3 regions of the Bacillus lumedeiriae genome follow, and region 1 is predicted to be linked to each of the others. Evidence: riboswitches for the same ligand, from Rfam matches in the RefSeq annotation. Region 1 holds a riboswitch; each other region holds the start of a gene.

Region 1 (5,949 bases):
AAGTGCCCAGTCAGCAAGTATCTTAAAGATACTAGGCGATTATCAAGTGAAAGCGACCTTTTTTTATGTAGAGCCGAATATTAGATATCATGCTGAAATAACGAAGAAGGCTGCGGCAGAAGGGCATTACCTTGCTTTGCACAGTGTAACGCATAAAGTAAATCCTCTGTACAATTCACCGCAAAACTTTATCAATGAAATGGAAAAAACAGATCAGACATTGAAACGAGTGACTGGCCAGTCCTCAATCTTAGTCCGGGCCCCGTATGGCAGTGTACCGTATTTAAAGCAGCCGTTTCGTGATGCCATGGTCAAAAAAGGCTACCGCCTGTGGGATTGGGATGTAGATAGTGAAGACTGGCGGTACAATGCCAGCTCGAAAGCACGTATTCTCCAAAACATTCAAGCTGGTATCCAGCGGCAAAAAAAGAGCGGCGATCAGCACGTCGTCATTTTGCTGCACGAGAAAAAAATTACGGCAGATATGCTGCCTGCCATCTTGCAATATTTGAAAAAAGAAGGCTATGAGATGCGGGCTTACAATCCATCTGCCCACGTCGTTCAAAACTTTTGGAAAGATGCAAGGCTATAAATTAAGAGAATGAAGAAGTAGGGAGTGACTCAAAAGAGGCTGGTGCTTTGGCATGGAGTCACTCCTGTTTATTCTACTTGACTATGTTAATGACTGTTGTTGATTGGAGCGGAAATCAACAGGGGAGCTTAACAAAAAATTAAACCCTAGTATGATAGCCAAAAATAGCTTTCACAGCTGCATTGATTGTAAGCTCTCCCGTTTGGATAGGGGGGACCGCTTCTGAAGAGGAAGATTGTGAAAAAGCTAATACCATCGGTCTTGGATTTTCGGGCTGGCCCCCTTCTACAATTCTTAAAGGAATGTTGTTCACTGTTACACCGATTGTCCGGGCTATCGTATCCGCTTTTTCTGTTGCATTATAAATGGCGAGCTTCAATGCTTCCTGATAATAAATATTTGGGTTTGACACGCGTAATTCGATATTTCTCGCAATGTTGGCCCCATTTTTGACAGCAGCATCATATACGTTTCCAATCTTAGAAAGATCTTTAACAGTTATTTGGAGTAAATGCTCCACTTCATATCCTCTAAACACAGATTGTCCCTCAATATAATCATATTCTGGACGAATGGAATAAGCGGCCGTCCTTATATCATTTTCCTCAATGCCAATTTGTCGTAAGGCTGCAATGACCCGGCTGGAGATCATTGAGTTTTCTTGTTGAGCCGTTTGGGCATCTGGATTTTTCGTTACGATCCCGATTGTTAAGATGGCTTCATCTGGCTTTGCTGTGACATGTCCTTGACCATCTACCGTCATTATATAAGTGGGCTGATTCCGATAAGACCGGTTTGTACGGGCTGGATAATACATAAAACATTCACCTTCCTCATAAAAATGGCTTGATTTTAATTTATATGTTTATGATGTGAAAAAAGAAGGATGGCAGCGGTGATTACATGAGCCAATGCCCGGTACTTACAAGTGTAGAAAGAAGACGAAAAGAGAAATCCGGATAGAATATTACTAAAAATATAATATTCTAAAAATTATGAAAATAATATCTTGCTTTTTGTCGATATAAAGGTATAATGAAGTTAAATCGAATAGTCATAACTAGGGGAGTCCAATGAGCTGGGCTGAGAAAGAAACGCGATGAAGTTTCTTGACTCTTGGGACCTGATCTGGTTCATACCAGCGTGGGGAAGTTAGAACAATCACGAAAGCATAACTACTTCTGCATACATATGAGCCGGGTCCAATGAACGATTGGACACCGGCTTTTTTATGTACTTCTATCAACTTTTCCATTTGTTATGTGCTATATCTCGTCCTTAAACGATTAATCTATTAAAGGGAGAGATTCTTAATGTCTACTACATCTTCATTAAACGAAAAAAACATTTCCATTATGTCCAGTTTTTCCGGCAGCAAAAAAATCTACGTAGAGGGCTCACGTCCAGATTTAAAAGTGCCGATGCGTGAAATTGAGTTAAGCCCAACGACCGGTTCATTTGGAGAAGAAGAAAATCCGCCGGTACGTGTGTATGATACGAGCGGGCCATATACTGACCCTCATCATTCTATTGATATTACGAAAGGCCTGCCGGCGATCCGGAGTCCATGGATTCATGAACGCAATGATACAGAGACCTATGAAGGCAGGGAGATCAAGCCTGAAGATAACGGCTACAAAGATCAAAATGACCCGCGTGCCAATCATCAAGTGTTCCCTAGCTTAAAGCGCCAGCCGCTGCGCGCGAAAAAAGGAAAAAATGTTACTCAGCTTCATTATGCAAAGAAAGGAATTATCACACCTGAGATGGAGTTTATTGCAATTAGGGAAAATATGTCGCCTGAATTTGTAAGGGACGAAGTAGCAAGGGGCCGGGCAATTATCCCAGCTAACATTAACCATCCCGAAATCGAACCGATGATTATCGGACGCAATTTTCATGTGAAAATTAACGCCAATATCGGTAATTCTGCGGTATCTTCCTCTATTGAAGAAGAAGTGGAAAAAATGACGTGGGCCACGCGCTGGGGTGCTGATAACATTATGGATTTATCGACAGGTAAGAACATTCATACGACTCGGGAATGGATCATCCGCAATTCGCCTGTTCCAGTAGGGACTGTTCCTATTTATCAGGCCCTTGAAAAAGTAAATGGTGTAGCGGAAGATCTTACATGGGAAGTGTACCGCGACACATTGATTGAACAAGCAGAGCAGGGAGTCGATTATTTCACTATTCATGCAGGCGTTCTTCTGCGTTATGTTCCTCTAACAGCTAAACGTGTAACAGGGATCGTTTCCCGTGGAGGCTCCATTATGGCTCAATGGTGTTTGTATCATCATAAGGAAAACTTTTTGTATACTCACTTTGAAGAAATCTGTGAAATTATGAAAACGTATGATATTTCCTTCTCATTGGGAGATGGGCTGCGTCCGGGATCGATTGCTGATGCAAATGATGAAGCACAGTTTGCTGAATTAGAAACACTCGGCGAACTGACAAAAGTTGCTTGGGAGCACGATGTTCAAGTCATGGTAGAAGGACCAGGACATGTGCCGATGCATTTAATTAAAGAGAATATGGACAAGCAATTAGAAGTATGTCAGGAAGCGCCCTTCTATACACTTGGACCGCTGACGACCGATATTGCACCTGGGTATGATCATATTACATCGGCGATCGGCGCAGCGATGATCGGCTGGTACGGAACCGCGATGCTTTGTTACGTAACACCGAAAGAGCATTTAGGTCTTCCGAATAAAGACGATGTGCGTACAGGCGTAGTCACATATAAAATTGCGGCCCATGCTGCTGATTTGGCGAAAGGCCATCCAGGCGCGCATAAAAGAGATGATGCGTTATCGAAAGCCCGCTTTGAGTTCCGCTGGAGAGACCAGTTTAATTTATCATTGGATCCTGAACGTGCGCTGGAATATCATGATGAAACACTCCCGGCTGAAGGAGCAAAAACAGCCCATTTCTGCTCAATGTGCGGTCCGAAGTTTTGCAGTATGAGAATTTCACAGGACATTCGCAATTACGCGAAGGAAAACAAATTAGATACGGATGAAGCCATCGAAAAGGGGATGGAAGAGAAGGCGAAAGAATTTAAAGAAGCCGGCAGTCAGATCTATCAGTGATTTTTTAAGGAGGTTATTCGAATGAATGCCCAAAAAATCGAAGCGGAAATCAATCAACTAAAGACAGATCTTAGTTTCTTACAAAAACGGTTAAAAATGATCCAGGAAAACTGCGAACATCAATTCAAAGGGAATCAATACTATGAAACTTGTATAAAGTGTAAGAAAGTGAACGTGTTGTATTATTAACAACAGTCTAAAAGAGAATTTGTTTATCATTTGGCGGCTGGGAATTTTCCCAGCCGCTTCTATATGTATATGTAAGGGAATATTTATTCGAAAGGGGACTGTGCGGGTGGGCAGCCGCACAGCAAACGTGCATATTTTTTTCTAGTGAGAGAACAGCTCACGGGACAAGTAGGCTGTTCATATATCCATCATAATCCAATTGAGAATGAATGTCAATGATAAATGATAATGATTTTCAAATTCATTTTTAAATAGAGAGAAAAGAGTGGACTTCTTCTACTAAGAGGCAACTTCCTCATATGCTTTTTGGGATGAATTATAACTTTTAGAAAATAAAACAGGGATGCTCTTAGTCAATGAATCACTGACTTTCAGAACATCCCCATTTTTTTATTTGCTCAGCATTACTTTTTCAATGTCATCAAGCATATGATTCGCCGCGATGACACCTCCAGCTGTGTTCCAAGTAGTATCGCTCACTTTGTGGACGTTGCCGGCTTTCGCAACGTTCAAGTTTTTAAAGAGAGGATCATTAATCCATTCTTTTTCGAGTTCAGCAGCTTTGCCGTCGCCTGTTTCATACGTGAAGTAGAAAAGGATGTCACCATCCATAGCAGGCATGCGCTCTTTTGTCGCATTCATTTCAGCGAAGTCTGGCTTATCCTGCTCTTTCGGACGGGCGAAGCCAAGTTGTTCAAGGATAACACCAGAGAAAGAGTCTTTGTGGTAAATACGGACATCTCCTGCCATAAAGCGGACGATCGACACTTCTTGATTTAGCTTATCGCCAAGCTCGTCTTTCATAGAAGCGATGCGATCATTGTAGGCAGCGAGCACTTCTTCGCCTTTTTCTTCTTTATTAACAGCTTTAGCATATAATTTGAAGTTTTCTTGCCAATCGCCACGAAGCGTTTCAGAGAAAACAGTTGGAGCAATCGCGCTCAATTGGTCATATAATTTCTCTTGTCGCAGTTTATTGCCAATGATTAAATCTGGCTTTAATTTAGCGATTGCTTCTACGTTCACCGGATCTTCTTTCCCAACGACCTGTACATCTTTCATTTCATCTTTAATATGATCGTACCAAGGGTTACCTGTCCATGATTCAACAGCACCGACTGGTGTGACACCGAGAGCTAGAAGTGCTTCTGTTCCTTCGTTTGTTAAAATGACTACCCGTTTAGGTGTGCTTTTTATTTCTGTCGTTCCCATAGCATGTTCTACTGTGTAACTTCCTTCAGCTTCTTTTTTCTTTTCTGGCTGATCTTTCACTTCTTCTTTGTTGCCGCATGCACCAAGCAAGAATAACAATAAAAGAGAAAGAAAGGCCACTGATACTTTTTTCATACTCATATGTATGTTTCCTCCTATATACATAAGGTTTGTTGAAAGGAGGCTGTGCAGGTGAGCAGCCGCACCGCCGACATGAATATCCTTTCTAGTTAAGAGAATAGCAGCAGAATGCGCTGTTCCCTTAAAATCATATTTTAATTGATAATGAAAGTCAATAACTAATGATAATGATTTTCAAATTCATTGACGATCGCCATTTTCTTTTTTACAATAAAGAAAAAATGATGAATTTAGGAAGGTTTACTAGATGAAACGAAAGGAAAACAAACTATGGCTTTTGCTTGGGGGCGCAGTTTCCGTCGCGTTTCTGATGGCTGCAAGCATTGTATATGGTTATACGAACACATCATGGTCAATGGCTTATTATGCATTTACAGCATTTGATCATTCAACAGAACATATAGTGATTCAAACTGTGCGTCTTCCACGGGCGCTTATTGCGGCGGCTGTTGGGGCCAGTTTGGCCATGGCAGGTGTTATTTTACAAGGATTGACAAAAAATAGGCTCGCTTCACCGGATATTTTAGGGGTGAATTCAGGGGCTGGATTTTTCGTTGTTCTTACTTTGACACTAGTCGGTATCAATAGTGCTCATGGATTTGCCTGGGCGGCTTTTTTAGGATCAGCTGTAGCTGTTTCCCTCATGTTTGTTATCGGCTCAGCTGGAAGAGATGGATTAACGCCAATGAAGCTGACACTTGCAGGGGCAGCGAT
Region 2 (5,949 bases), on a different contig from region 1:
GGCCAAAACGGTCGGAAACGTGATCGGCAATTTTCATCCACACGGCGATTCATCTGTTTATGATGCGATGGTGCGAATGAGTCAGGAGTGGAAGCTCCGCCAGCTGCTCGTGGAAATGCACGGCAATAACGGCTCTGTTGACGGTGATCCGCCGGCTGCTATGCGTTACACAGAGGCGAGGCTTTCCGCTATTTCTGGAGAGCTGTTAAAAGATATTGAAAAACGGACCGTCGATTTTATCCCGAATTTTGATGATACGACAGAAGAGCCGACTGTTTTGCCGGCGCGTTTCCCTAACCTATTAGTGAATGGCTCAACGGGAATTTCTGCCGGGTACGCTACTGACATTCCCCCGCATCAGCTGGGCGAAGTGATTGATGCGGTCATTATGAGGATGGAACGTCCTGCATGTACGGTAGCCGATTTAATGACAGTGATAAAAGGGCCGGATTTTCCAACGGGCGGGATTATCCAAGGTGTCGATGGCATTGAAAAAGCGTATAAGACCGGAAAAGGAAAAGTGATTGTACGCGGAAAAGCGGACATTGAAGAAATTAGGGGCGGAAAGAAGCAAATTGTTATTACAGAAATCCCATACGATGTGAACAAAGCAAATCTCGTCAAAAAAATAGATGATTTCAGAATTGACCGGAAAGTGGAAGGCATCGCGGAAGTAAGGGATGAAACCGACCGTACCGGCCTGCGGATCGTCATTGAATTAAAAAAAGATGGCGATGCGAAAGGAATATTAAATTATTTATACAAAGCAAGTGATTTGCAGATCAGTTATAGTTTTAATATGGTTGCTATTCATAATCAGCGGCCTGTATTAATGGGCTTGGCCGAACTATTAGATGCCTACATAAGTCACCAGAAAGAAGTCGTTACGAAGCGCTCGGAATACGATTTAGCGAAAGCGCAGGCCCGGCAGCACATTGTCGAGGGATTGATCAAAGCACTGTCAATACTTGATGAAGTCATTGCGGCCATTAGGGCATCGAAAGATAAGAAGGATGCCAAAAATAATTTAATGGCTGCTTTTGATTTTACAGAAGCGCAGGCAGAAGCGATCGTCAGCTTGCAATTGTACCGGCTGACGAACACAGACATTACAGCTTTACAGAAAGAGGCTGGAGAACTGGCAGCTGAAATCGAGCAGCTGACTGCCATTTTAGCGAGTGAAAAGAAACTGACAACTGTCATCAAAAAAGAATTAAAAGAGATGAAGAGAAAATACAATGACGAGCGGCGGACAGTCATTGAAAAAGAAATTGAAGAAATAAAAGTCAGTCTTGAAGTATTAATTCCAAATGAAGACGTGATCGTGACTGTGACAAGAGACGGCTACATTAAACGGACAAGCCTGCGTTCCTATTCCGCATCAGGCGGAAAAGACTTGGCGATGAAGGAAACAGATTATCTCCTCTATAAACAAGAAGTAAATACAACCGATGTTTTACTCATCTTTACGAATAAAGGAAACTATTTGTATTTGCCTGTTCATGAACTGCCTGATATTCGCTGGAAAGATCTTGGCCAGCATGTGGCCAGTCTTGTTTCTATCGAAAAAGAAGAGTTCATTATCGCTGCTTTTGCTATTAAAGATTTTCAGGAACCGTCCTATTTATTATTTGCTACGAAAAATGGCACAATTAAGCGAACAGAATTATCTTCTTACAAAGTGCAGCGCTATTCACGAGCGTTAACAGCTATTAGGCTAAAAGATGATGACGAAGTAGTTGGAGTTCATTTAACGAACGGAAAAAAACAAGTGTTCTTGTCGACATTTTTCGGTTACGGACTCTTATTTTCCGAGGATGAGGCAAGTATCGTAGGACCGCGTGCAGCAGGAGTAAAAGGAATGAACGTAAAAGACGGTGATTATTTGGTCGGTGTAGAAGTGTGGGAATCAAATGAAGAAAAAGATTTGCTGCTCACTACACAGCGCGGAGCCGTAAAGAAAATGAAGTCAACTGAATTTGAGCCGGTATCACGGGCATCAAGGGGTGTCCTTATGCTGCGGGAATTGAAAGGAAATCCTCATCGCGTCGTTCAATTAACGACGATTGAACGAGGGGAATCGGTCGTACTGCAAACAAAGAAGGGAAAGAGGGAACTCTTCGATTTTTCTACGTTAAAACCGAGTGATCGTTATTCGAACGGGTCATTCGTTTTGGATGAGAAGGAGAGCGGAGAAATAACAGCCGTTTGGAAAGTAATTAGATCGGAAGAATAAAAAAGAAATATTGACTGTATAAAAAATAAAAATATGTGGCTGGTTGCCACGTATTTTTATTTTTAATTCATTATGTGCAAAATTCAAAGTAGTATCCTAGAAACTTTAATAAAATATGTAATAAAAGAAGGACAGTTTACTATGCTTTTGTTATAGTTAGAAAGCAAAGATAATGGAAAGGAATGTAATGGCTGTGTTTCAAGAGTTTAAGAAGTTTGCTATGCGGGGCAATGTCATTGATTTAGCCGTTGGGGTTATTATTGGAGCAGCTTTTGGTAAGATTGTTACTTCACTTGTAAACGATATGATTATGCCTTTGATCGGTTTGCTGATCGGGGGAGTTGATTTTTCAAATTTAGCGTTTCATTTTGGAGGAGCTGTCGTTAAATATGGCAACTTCCTGCAAACGATTGTTGATTTTCTTATTATATCTTTTTCTATTTTCTTATTCGTTAAGCTGTTTAACAAACTGTACCATCAGGAAAAAGCGGAAGAAACACCGCCTTCACTATCAAAAGAGGAAGAATTGCTCACAGAAATTAGAGATCTATTAAAATTAGACAAAAAACTTAACAATTTAGAAAATTCAGAGTATAATAGAGATAATTAAATAAAAGAAAGTTAGCTAGGGGTGCCTTTAAGGCTGAGAGGATAAACATTATCCAACTCTTGAACCTGATTTGGTTAGTACCAACGGAGGGAAGCTTGCATTTTATGTTATTTAATATACATAAAAGAGCCTGCCACTGTGGTAGGCTCTTTTTCATTGTAAAAAGGAGGAATTATGATGGATGAATTAATGATTGGTCAAACGAAATTAACGAATCGTCTTTTTACAGGTACAGGGAAATTTGCGGATCATTCCGTGATGAAACAAGCTTTTGCACAGTCAGGATCAGAGGTGGTCACAGTAGCCGTCCGACGGGTAGACTTGGAGGCTGGTCATGAAAACATTTTAGAAGACATTCCGCCGAATATGATTATTATGCCAAATACATCAGGGGCGAGAAATGCCGAAGAAGCAGTGAGAATTGCGAGATTGGCGAGAGCAGCCGGGATGGGCAACTGGATTAAAATCGAAGTAATTTCCGATCAAAAATATTTATTGCCGGATAATGAAGAAACGATTCGGGCTACGGATATACTCGCCAATGAAGGATTTGTTGTCCTTCCTTATATGAACCCGGATTTGATGGCAGCGAAAAAACTGGCGGATGCCGGCGCAGCGGCTATTATGCCGCTTGGTTCACCGATTGGTTCAAACAGGGGTATCCGTATGAAGGAAATGATTCGGATTTTAATAGAGGAAAAGACGCTGCCAATCATTGTTGATGCCGGTATCGGAAGACCATCTGAAGCAGCAGAGGCGATGGAAATGGGAGCAGATGCTGTTCTTGTGAACACAGCGATTGCTACAGCTGATGATCCGATCAGTATGGCAGAAGCATTTAACCTAGCTGTCATCGCCGGAAGAAAAGCTTACTTAGCAGGCCTAGGATCTGTTTCACAAAGGGCTAACGCTTCATCACCGTTAACTGGTTTCTTACGTTAAAAAGGAGGGGTAACATGAGCTTTTACGATGTATACGATCAAATCAAAAATAAACCGTATGAAGAAATGCTAGACCGTGTCACAGTGAAAGACGTAGATAAAGTGTTAAGCAAAACGAATTTGAACGAGAATGATCTACTCGTGCTCCTTTCGCCTGCAGCAGTGGAGCGTTTAGAGGAGATGGCGCAGAAAGCCCATAAGCTGACTGTTCAGCATTTTGGCAAAGTGATCTCTTTGTATGCGCCTCTTTATTTGACTGATTATTGTGTGAATAAATGTGCGTATTGCAGTTTTAGCTTTGACAATGACTTTCCAAGACGGAAATTAACAGCATTAGAAATTGATCAAGAAGCAAAGGCATTAAAAGAGATGGGGATTCAGCACGTCATTTTATTGACTGGGGAATCACGCATTCATTCTTCTGTTTCTTATTTAGCCGAAAGTGCAAAAATTTTAAGAAGTCACGCAGCCTCGATTGCTATTGAAGTACAGCCGCTTGATACGAATGAGTATAGACAGCTTTTCCAAGCAGGCGTGGATGGACTGACTGTATATCAAGAAGTATATAATGAAGACATTTACAAGGAAATTCATCTAAAAGGGCCAAAAAGAAATTATCGTTATCGTCTCGATGCACCAGAGCGGGGCTGCGAGGCCGGTATGAGGTCTATTAATATCGGAGCATTGCTAGGAATGGATAACTGGAGAAAAGAAGTGTTTTTTACCGCAATGCATGCCCAGTATTTACAGAAAAAATATATAGAAACTGACGTTGCTGTTTCTTTTCCCCGCATTCGTCCGAACTTAGGAGGATTTGAGCCGAGAGTTCTTGTAGAAGATAAAGATCTGGTTCAAGCCATGCTTGCTTTTCGGATTTTTATGCCGCGTGCAGGCATTACACTGTCTACCCGCGAAGAGGCGGCACTTAGGGATCATCTGATTAAACTCGGTGTAACAAAAATGTCTGCAGCTTCTTCCACCGTGGTCGGCGGATATGCAAACAAAAAAGAGGATAACAGCCAATTTGAAATCTCTGATACACGTACAGTAGATGAAGTGAAAACAAGGTTGAAACAGCTCGGTTATCAGCCGGTTTCAAAAGATTGGGATATTCTAGCTAGTGAGGAGGAGACAAATGTCTTTTCAACTTCACGCAATTACGACAGGGAAGCAAGAGCTGGAGCAGGCGTCTGACATAGCCTCCATCATTCACCCATTTGTCGACTACATCCATATTAGGGAAAAGCATCGCAGCGCTAAAGAATTGTTTCACTGGGTGCAAACGTTTATAGAGGCTGATGTACCCGCGGAAAAGATCATTGTAAATGACCGGGTAGATGTAGCGCTGGCAGCAGAAGCCGGTGGCGTACAGTTGACTGAAAACAGCCTTCCGTTACAGATAGTAAAGCCGTTTACTGCTTCTATGAAAGCAGGATGTTCCATTCATGAACCGGCTGCTGCTATAAAAGCTGAGAGTAATGGGGCGGACTGGGGCTTGTTCGGTCATATTTATCCGACGGCTTCTAAACCCGGCAGAACACCAGCTGGCTTAGAACAGCTGAAAGCGGCTACACGTGCTGTGAACATGCCGATCATAGCGATTGGAGGAATTATGCCGCATCATATTCAAGAAGTAAAAGAAGCTGGTGCAAGCGGAATCGCTGTGATGTCGGGGATTTTCGGGAGTAAAGATCCGGCAGATACTGCTGCATATTATCGAAATGAAATCAATAAGGAGGAAAAACAGACGTATGAATATCGTTATTAACGGTAAACAGGAAACAGTCGTTTTATCAGAGCCCACACTTACGAATCTGCTCGCAGTTTATTCACTGCAAGGGAAAGCGGTCATTGTCGAAAGCAATGGCCAGATCGTGCCAAAAGAAAAGATGGAATCAACGAAAGTACAAGAAGGAGACCGCATTGAAATCGTTCAGTTTGTCGGCGGCGGGTAAGAAGGAGGATACACGATGGATAACCGTTATTCCAGACAGGAACTATTTCTAAAAGAAAAACAGCCTTATGCCGCCAAACACGTACTCATTGTCGGGGCGGGGGCACTTGGATCATCTTTGGCAGAAATGCTTGTCAGAGCTGGGGTCGGCCAGTTAACGATTATTGATCGTGATTATGTTGATTGGACCAATCTGCAGCGGCAGCAG
Region 3 (5,949 bases), on a different contig from region 1:
TCTTCTTTCGCATAAGCCATCACCGGCGACGCTCCAAGTGCTAAAAGCCCGTTTGCTGTGAAGTTAGTCACAACCACATTTGTAATGTTATGTACGAGCGGACGTTGTTTTCTTACTTCTGCAAGCATGCGGGTAATTTTACTTTTATCCATATCCTCCATCCTTTCTAAAACAAAAGTCTTTGTTAAACCCACCTGATGATTTCCACTGGGGCACCGGGCGGCCCTGGAGCTTTCCGCGCTGCTGTCGCGTCTGCGGGATCTCCCGTGGACACGCTTTTCCCGCAGGGGTCTTGCGCCTTCCGTTCCAATCAACAATAACCATTAACATGGCCAAACAAAAAAAGCACAGTGCCGGCGCACGTGCTCTAAATTCTTGTCACATTCCCTGCGCTGGCATTATCCAACAGGTTCACACGGTCTGCAGCGGGATAGCTGCACTCTCAGCCGGCGTCCGCCAGCTCCCGGTTCACATTTTAGTTGTATTCAAATTGTACCTTGTATGTTTGAAATTTTCAATCTTTTGACAACCCGGCTGAATTTTAATAGGAAATCCCTCACCAATTGCAGGCAAAAGCGATTTTAGCGTGAAACTATCATTCTATAAACTTGGATATGCTTCCTGCTCTTGATAATATCGTGATAATTTCATAATCATTGCACCCATCCGCTCAAGTTCAGGCACGATCATGCGGGACACTCCTTCTTCCGTCAGCGCTTCCGCTGTCACTTTTCCCACTGCTCCGGCTAACGTATCAGAAGCAAAAGCAGCAAGCAGTTCATCCTTACGTCCTGTCTCTTTTGCATAATGGAATAAAAAACGAACTTGCACAGCTGTCGTAAAGCAGACGGCGTCTACCTCTTTGTCAATGATTTCATTCAGTGCTTTTTTCACCACTTCTTCTTCAGGAGCATGATGACGGTAAGGTAGCAAGCATTGAACAACTGCTCCTTTTCCTTCTAAAAATGCGATTAATGACGGTGCATTTTCTCCATGAAGCTGAACAGCCACGCGTTTGTTGGCAAAGTCTTCTTTTTCCAGTGCTCGGATCAGTCCAGCTGTCGTGCCGTCATCATCCACTGCAAGCGGTACAATTCCCAGTTTCTTTAAAGCGGCAAAAGTTTTGTATCCCCTGGCAGCCGCTTTTGCTCGTTGGATCACTTGTAAGAATTCTCCTTGTACTCCTATTTTTCCAGCTGTTTCGACTAACGCCTCTGTACCGATGCCTGTTGTAAAAATGACCCAGTCGGCCTGGCTGCTGATCAACTCTTTGATTTCCCCGCCGACCTGATCTTCCGCCAAAAATGCTGTTCCCTGTAACGGACGGACAAGCGATGCTCCTCCTTGTTTTTCAATAATTGCGCTCATTTCTTCTGTTTTTCTAGAGCCGGCAATAACAATTCTCTTTCCTTCAAGCCCTTTTCCCATCTCTCTTTCCCCTCTCATATGATCTATGATTCTATCATAACACAAAAACCCCACTAAATCGCTAGGTATACAGAGATTCAGTGGGGGTTATTTCTTTATTGAGCAATGTTGACAAACATATCCTCTAACTTCGGCTCATTTTTGATGAGTCCAGCTTTTTTCATCCAGTCACTCGTTTCTTGCCATGGCTGCTTTGACTGGCTGCCAAATCCTTCTTCTGATTTCATTTTTGGAAGCAGGATACTAAGGCTTTGTTTTTCTACTTCTTCAACAAGCGGAAAGTTTGCTTCATCTTGTTTGCTTAATAAAATCTGCAGCGCTTCATCCGGGTGTTCTTCAGTAAAAGCAAAGCCTTTCTCTGCAGCCCGCCAAAATGCTTTAATCGTATCTTGCTTCTCTTCCCACGTTTGATCACTTGTTACAGCTACAAGTTCATAAAAGCTTGGTACACCGTATTCTGTTGGATCAAAGTTACGCGTTTCAAAGCCTTCATGTTTCAATAGAGGGACTTCATGGTTAATGTAAGCACCCACGACTGCGTCCGCTTTTTTCGTAGTAATAGCTGAATTTAATTCAAATCCTACGTCCAGCATCTTTACTTTTTCCGGATTTCCTTTATCCTTCTCAACCATCGTATCGATAATCGCTTCGTTTAACGGGATACCCGTAAAGCCGACTGTTTTTCCTTCCAAATCTTTTGGTGTCTTAATCGGGCTGTCTTCTAGAAACATTACGTGGTTTAACGGCGAACGGACGATAGCGCCAACGGACTTCACATTTACCCCCTGGTCCGTCCTTGCCATGATGACATCAGGCTGATAAGAAATGCCAAGCGTTACTTTCCCAGCAGCGGCTAAAGTAATCGGGTCTGTCGGATTTGCTGGAAATTGAATATCGACATTGATTCCTTCTTCTTCAAAATAACCTTTTTCTTCTGCTGCATATAAAAAGCTGTGAACGGCATTTGGGTACCAATCAAGCATAATCGTGACATTTTCTTTATCTTTCGCCCCCTCTTCTGCTACTGTTTCTTTTTTATCCGTACCACCGGCATTACAGCCTGCAAGCAGTACAGCGAGTATAAGTACTAACCACTTCTTCATCCTGATTTCCTCCATTTTAATGATCTATTTTCTATGATTTTGACGATGATGAACAACACAATGCCAATAGCTGATAACAACACGATAGGCGCGAAAACCGCAGCTCCATCAAACTGTGTCATCATTCGCCGGCTGAAATACCCAAGCCCAGCCTGCGCCCCGAGCCATTCGCCGATTGCAGCACCGATCACACTTAATGTAACAGCTACTTTCACTCCCGAATAGAAGTGCGGCAAAGAGGATGGAACGAGCAATTTGATAAAGACCTCTTTTTTCCCCGCACCCATTGTCATCATTAGTTCTTTCAATTCTTTACTCCCAGATTGCAGTCCATCATATGTATTCACCGTGATAGGAAAAAACGTAATCAACACAGTTACGACTACCTTGCTCCAAATGGAGTAGCCGAACCAAAGAACAAAAATCGGCGCAAGTGCAATGATCGGAATCATCTGTGAGGAGATAATAATCGGGTAAAGCGCTTTTTCCACAGTCGGACTGATGCTCATCCAAACAGCGATCCCCGTTCCTAATAAAATAGAAATAGCCAGGCCTATGATGATAATCGCCAGCGTAGCAGGCAGATGTTCGAACAATAGCGGCTCTTTCAATTCCCATAACTTACTGAGAACGCCTGTCGGCGGCGGAAGAATAAACATCATGTTCATCCCCCGCGCTGCAGCTTCCCAAATGAACAGAAAAGCCGCAATTAATAAGGCTGCCGGCAGCATTCCTTTTACCTTTCTCACACTGTCACCTTCCCTCTCAGCTGCTCAAGCAAATGCTCCCTTAGCTCAATCATGTCCGGTTGATTTAAGTCTTGTAAATCTCTCGGTCTCGAGAGGGGCACGTTGACTTCTTCAAGTGTGTGAACAGGTTTTTCAGAAAAAACGAAAATGCGGTCAGATAGAAAAAGCGCCTCATTGACATCATGTGTAATAAATATGATCGTGTTTTTTCGTTTCTCCCACTGAGCCATCAGCCATTCCTGCATTGACAGCCTCGTAATGGCATCAAGTGCACTGAAAGGCTCATCAAGCAATAGTACATTGGAGCCGCTTAACGACGTACGCAAAAAAGAAACGCGCTGCCTCATGCCTCCTGATAATTCATGAGGAAAGCGATTCTCCATTCCAGCTAATCCGAATTCTTCAAGAAGAGGAACAATCTGTTTCCGGGCTTCTTCTTTATGAATGCCTTTTAATTCAAGGGGCAGGGCTGCATTTTCGAGAACCGTCCGCCATGGCATCAATAAATCCTGCTGAGGCATGTACCCGGCTTTTCCAAGCCTGCTTTCATGTATCTGTCCATTAATAAAAATCTTTCCTTCATCGGGATCTTCAAGTCCGGTAATTAATCTGAAAAGTGTACTTTTTCCTGACCCGCTCGCACCTACAATCGTAATAAATTCCTGATCATAAATATCTACATTTAAAGATTGAAGAATAGGGACAGAGCGCCCCTGCTTTTTTTCTTTATAGGAAAAAGTCACATTCTCAAACTCTAGAACTTTTTTATTCATCTCCAGGCCACATTTGCTCATTGTATGCCATATCCCAGAACATATACTCATAGCGGGTCGTATTTAGAAAGATTTCTTCCAATCGATCAAGCTCTTCTTCACTCTTTCCGGCTGTGTGTTTATCTAATAGTTCGATGCACCATACAGCCAGCTCGCCGAACTCTTTCGATGAGTACATTTTTATCCAGTCACCATACAGCTCATGTTCACTTGCACCTGGAATTTCATTCAGTTCCTTTCCAATCTCCCAGTAACTCCATGCACACGGCAACAGTGCAGAAATCAGCTCAGCAAGGGTCCCATTCTGACTGACATGGAGCATATAATGTGTATACGCAAGTGTAATTGGAGATGGCTTCGCCTGCTCCAGCTCTTCCTCTGAAATACCAAACCTAGCTGCATACTGGCGGTGAAGCGACATTTCGAAATTAAGAGTCTCATTCAATAAGGACGCAAACCTTCCCATCGTCTCCACATCCGTCGCTTTAACAGCTCCAAGCGCAAACACCTTGGAATAATCGATTAAATATAAATAATCCTGAACCATATAAAAACGGAATTTCCGCTGATCAAGCGTTCCATCGCCGATCCCCTTTACAAAAGGATGCTTATGATTTTGCCTCCAGATCGGTTGTAATTTCTCATGTAACCTTTCACTAAACTTCATTGATATACACTCCTTAGAATCTATTAATTGCAATGCCTAACTGCCTAGAAATGCGTATAGACGTTTGTTCATACATTTGCATGCGTTGTGCATCATTCCGGATTTTTTGTTCACACTTTTAAACCTTTATCCATCGTTAGAACAATAAAAAAACTGCTTCTCACAGGGAGAAGCAGTTTTATAAGTTCTTATTTTGCTGCAATGACAAAAAGAATTGCAGCTTAACATACTCACAATGCCTCTTCCCTACGCTGGCATGACCCAGTTCAGGTAATAAGGGTTAAGGTATTTCACCTTTCTCAGCTTATTAAAGCACCCCCAAGGATCAAACTATTTAATTAGACTTTACTTAGTTGTAACATACTTATAGCCTTACATCAATAAAATTCTGAATTTTTAAATAAATTAAAGCGATCATTTTATTTATCATTCACATGTATATTAATAGAAAGTTCATTTGCGGAAGGAGCTATGCTGCTGTGTATTATTTTTATCCGTATGGGCGTCCCTATGCTACTACATTTACAAATTATGATCTTCACCAAGCATTCATAAGACCTTATCCTACAGTCAATACAGTCTTCTTTAAACAGTCTGCCCAATCAATGAAAAGGCTCTTGAATGAAACAACTCTGCTTCTAAACAAGATAACGACTGACAATGATTTTGCCTTTCGCTTAATGGCTGCTGCTCAATCTTCTAACCGACAAGAAGTAGAACGGCTCATCCGATCGTCCGGAATGCTCACAAAAGCGGCTATTTCTTTTAATCCAGATTTTTTTCGGCTTGAACTACAAACAGATTCAGGGAATTTGCAATGTTGTAAGCTGGCCGTTTCGATTCGTTGGAATCAATGATTAGGACGATATTTCCAGACTTTCATTTTGACGATCCGTTTCACTAAAACAAGGCCAATCAATGATCCGGAAAGACTGCTGACAAGAAACGCAGGCAAAAAGAAAAAGGCGCCGACTGTCGTTCCCATCAAAATTTTTGCATAAGGCACAGCGAATAAAGAAGCAATTAGTCCCGTACCAGTTATTTCTCCAATAGAAGCCCCCCAAGCATGTCTCGTTTTTTGATAAATATATCCGGCAAGAAAAGCTCCAATCATTCCGCCTGGAAAAGCTAATAACGAGCCTGTCCCCATAAGGTTTCGAAGCAATCCAGTTACAAATGCGATAATAACCGCAGGCCCTGGGCCGAGCAGCACACCGGCCATCACATTG

The links. A riboswitch is a leader RNA that binds a small molecule or an ion and turns the genes downstream of it on or off. The one in region 1 is predicted to bind thiamine pyrophosphate.
Region 2: another riboswitch for thiamine pyrophosphate. It lies ahead of QYG89_RS05685 (thiazole synthase); the one in region 1 lies ahead of thiC (phosphomethylpyrimidine synthase ThiC).
Region 3: another riboswitch for thiamine pyrophosphate. It lies ahead of tenA (thiaminase II); the one in region 1 lies ahead of thiC (phosphomethylpyrimidine synthase ThiC).

The regions. Positions count from the first base shown of each region.
Region 1 is NZ_JAUIYO010000011.1:5,581-11,529, forward strand. It holds gene QYG89_RS12520 (polysaccharide deacetylase) at 1-592, shown strand, start outside; gene QYG89_RS12525 (SIMPL domain-containing protein) at 732-1,409, opposite strand; TPP riboswitch at 1,645-1,759, shown strand; gene thiC (phosphomethylpyrimidine synthase ThiC) at 1,906-3,693, shown strand; gene QYG89_RS12535 (serine protease) at 3,715-3,882, shown strand; gene QYG89_RS12540 (ABC transporter substrate-binding protein) at 4,273-5,229, opposite strand; gene QYG89_RS12545 (FecCD family ABC transporter permease) at 5,483-5,949, shown strand, end outside.
Region 2 is NZ_JAUIYO010000002.1:447,169-453,117, forward strand. It holds gene parC (DNA topoisomerase IV subunit A) at 1-2,236, shown strand, start outside; gene mscL (large conductance mechanosensitive channel protein MscL) at 2,430-2,846, shown strand; TPP riboswitch at 2,854-2,955, shown strand; gene QYG89_RS05685 (thiazole synthase) at 3,024-3,788, shown strand; gene thiH (2-iminoacetate synthase ThiH) at 3,803-4,981, shown strand; gene QYG89_RS05695 (thiamine phosphate synthase) at 4,923-5,555, shown strand; gene thiS (sulfur carrier protein ThiS) at 5,539-5,742, shown strand; gene QYG89_RS05705 (ThiF family adenylyltransferase) at 5,758-5,949, shown strand, end outside.
Region 3 is NZ_JAUIYO010000002.1:36,043-41,991, reverse strand. It holds gene thiM (hydroxyethylthiazole kinase) at 1-152, opposite strand, end outside; gene QYG89_RS03770 (uroporphyrinogen-III synthase) at 601-1,428, opposite strand; gene QYG89_RS03765 (ABC transporter substrate-binding protein) at 1,524-2,531, opposite strand; gene QYG89_RS03760 (ABC transporter permease) at 2,528-3,262, opposite strand; gene QYG89_RS03755 (ABC transporter ATP-binding protein) at 3,277-4,053, opposite strand; gene tenA (thiaminase II) at 4,046-4,720, opposite strand; TPP riboswitch at 4,947-5,050, opposite strand; gene QYG89_RS03745 (hypothetical protein) at 5,200-5,577, shown strand; gene thiW (energy coupling factor transporter S component ThiW) at 5,571-5,949, opposite strand, start outside.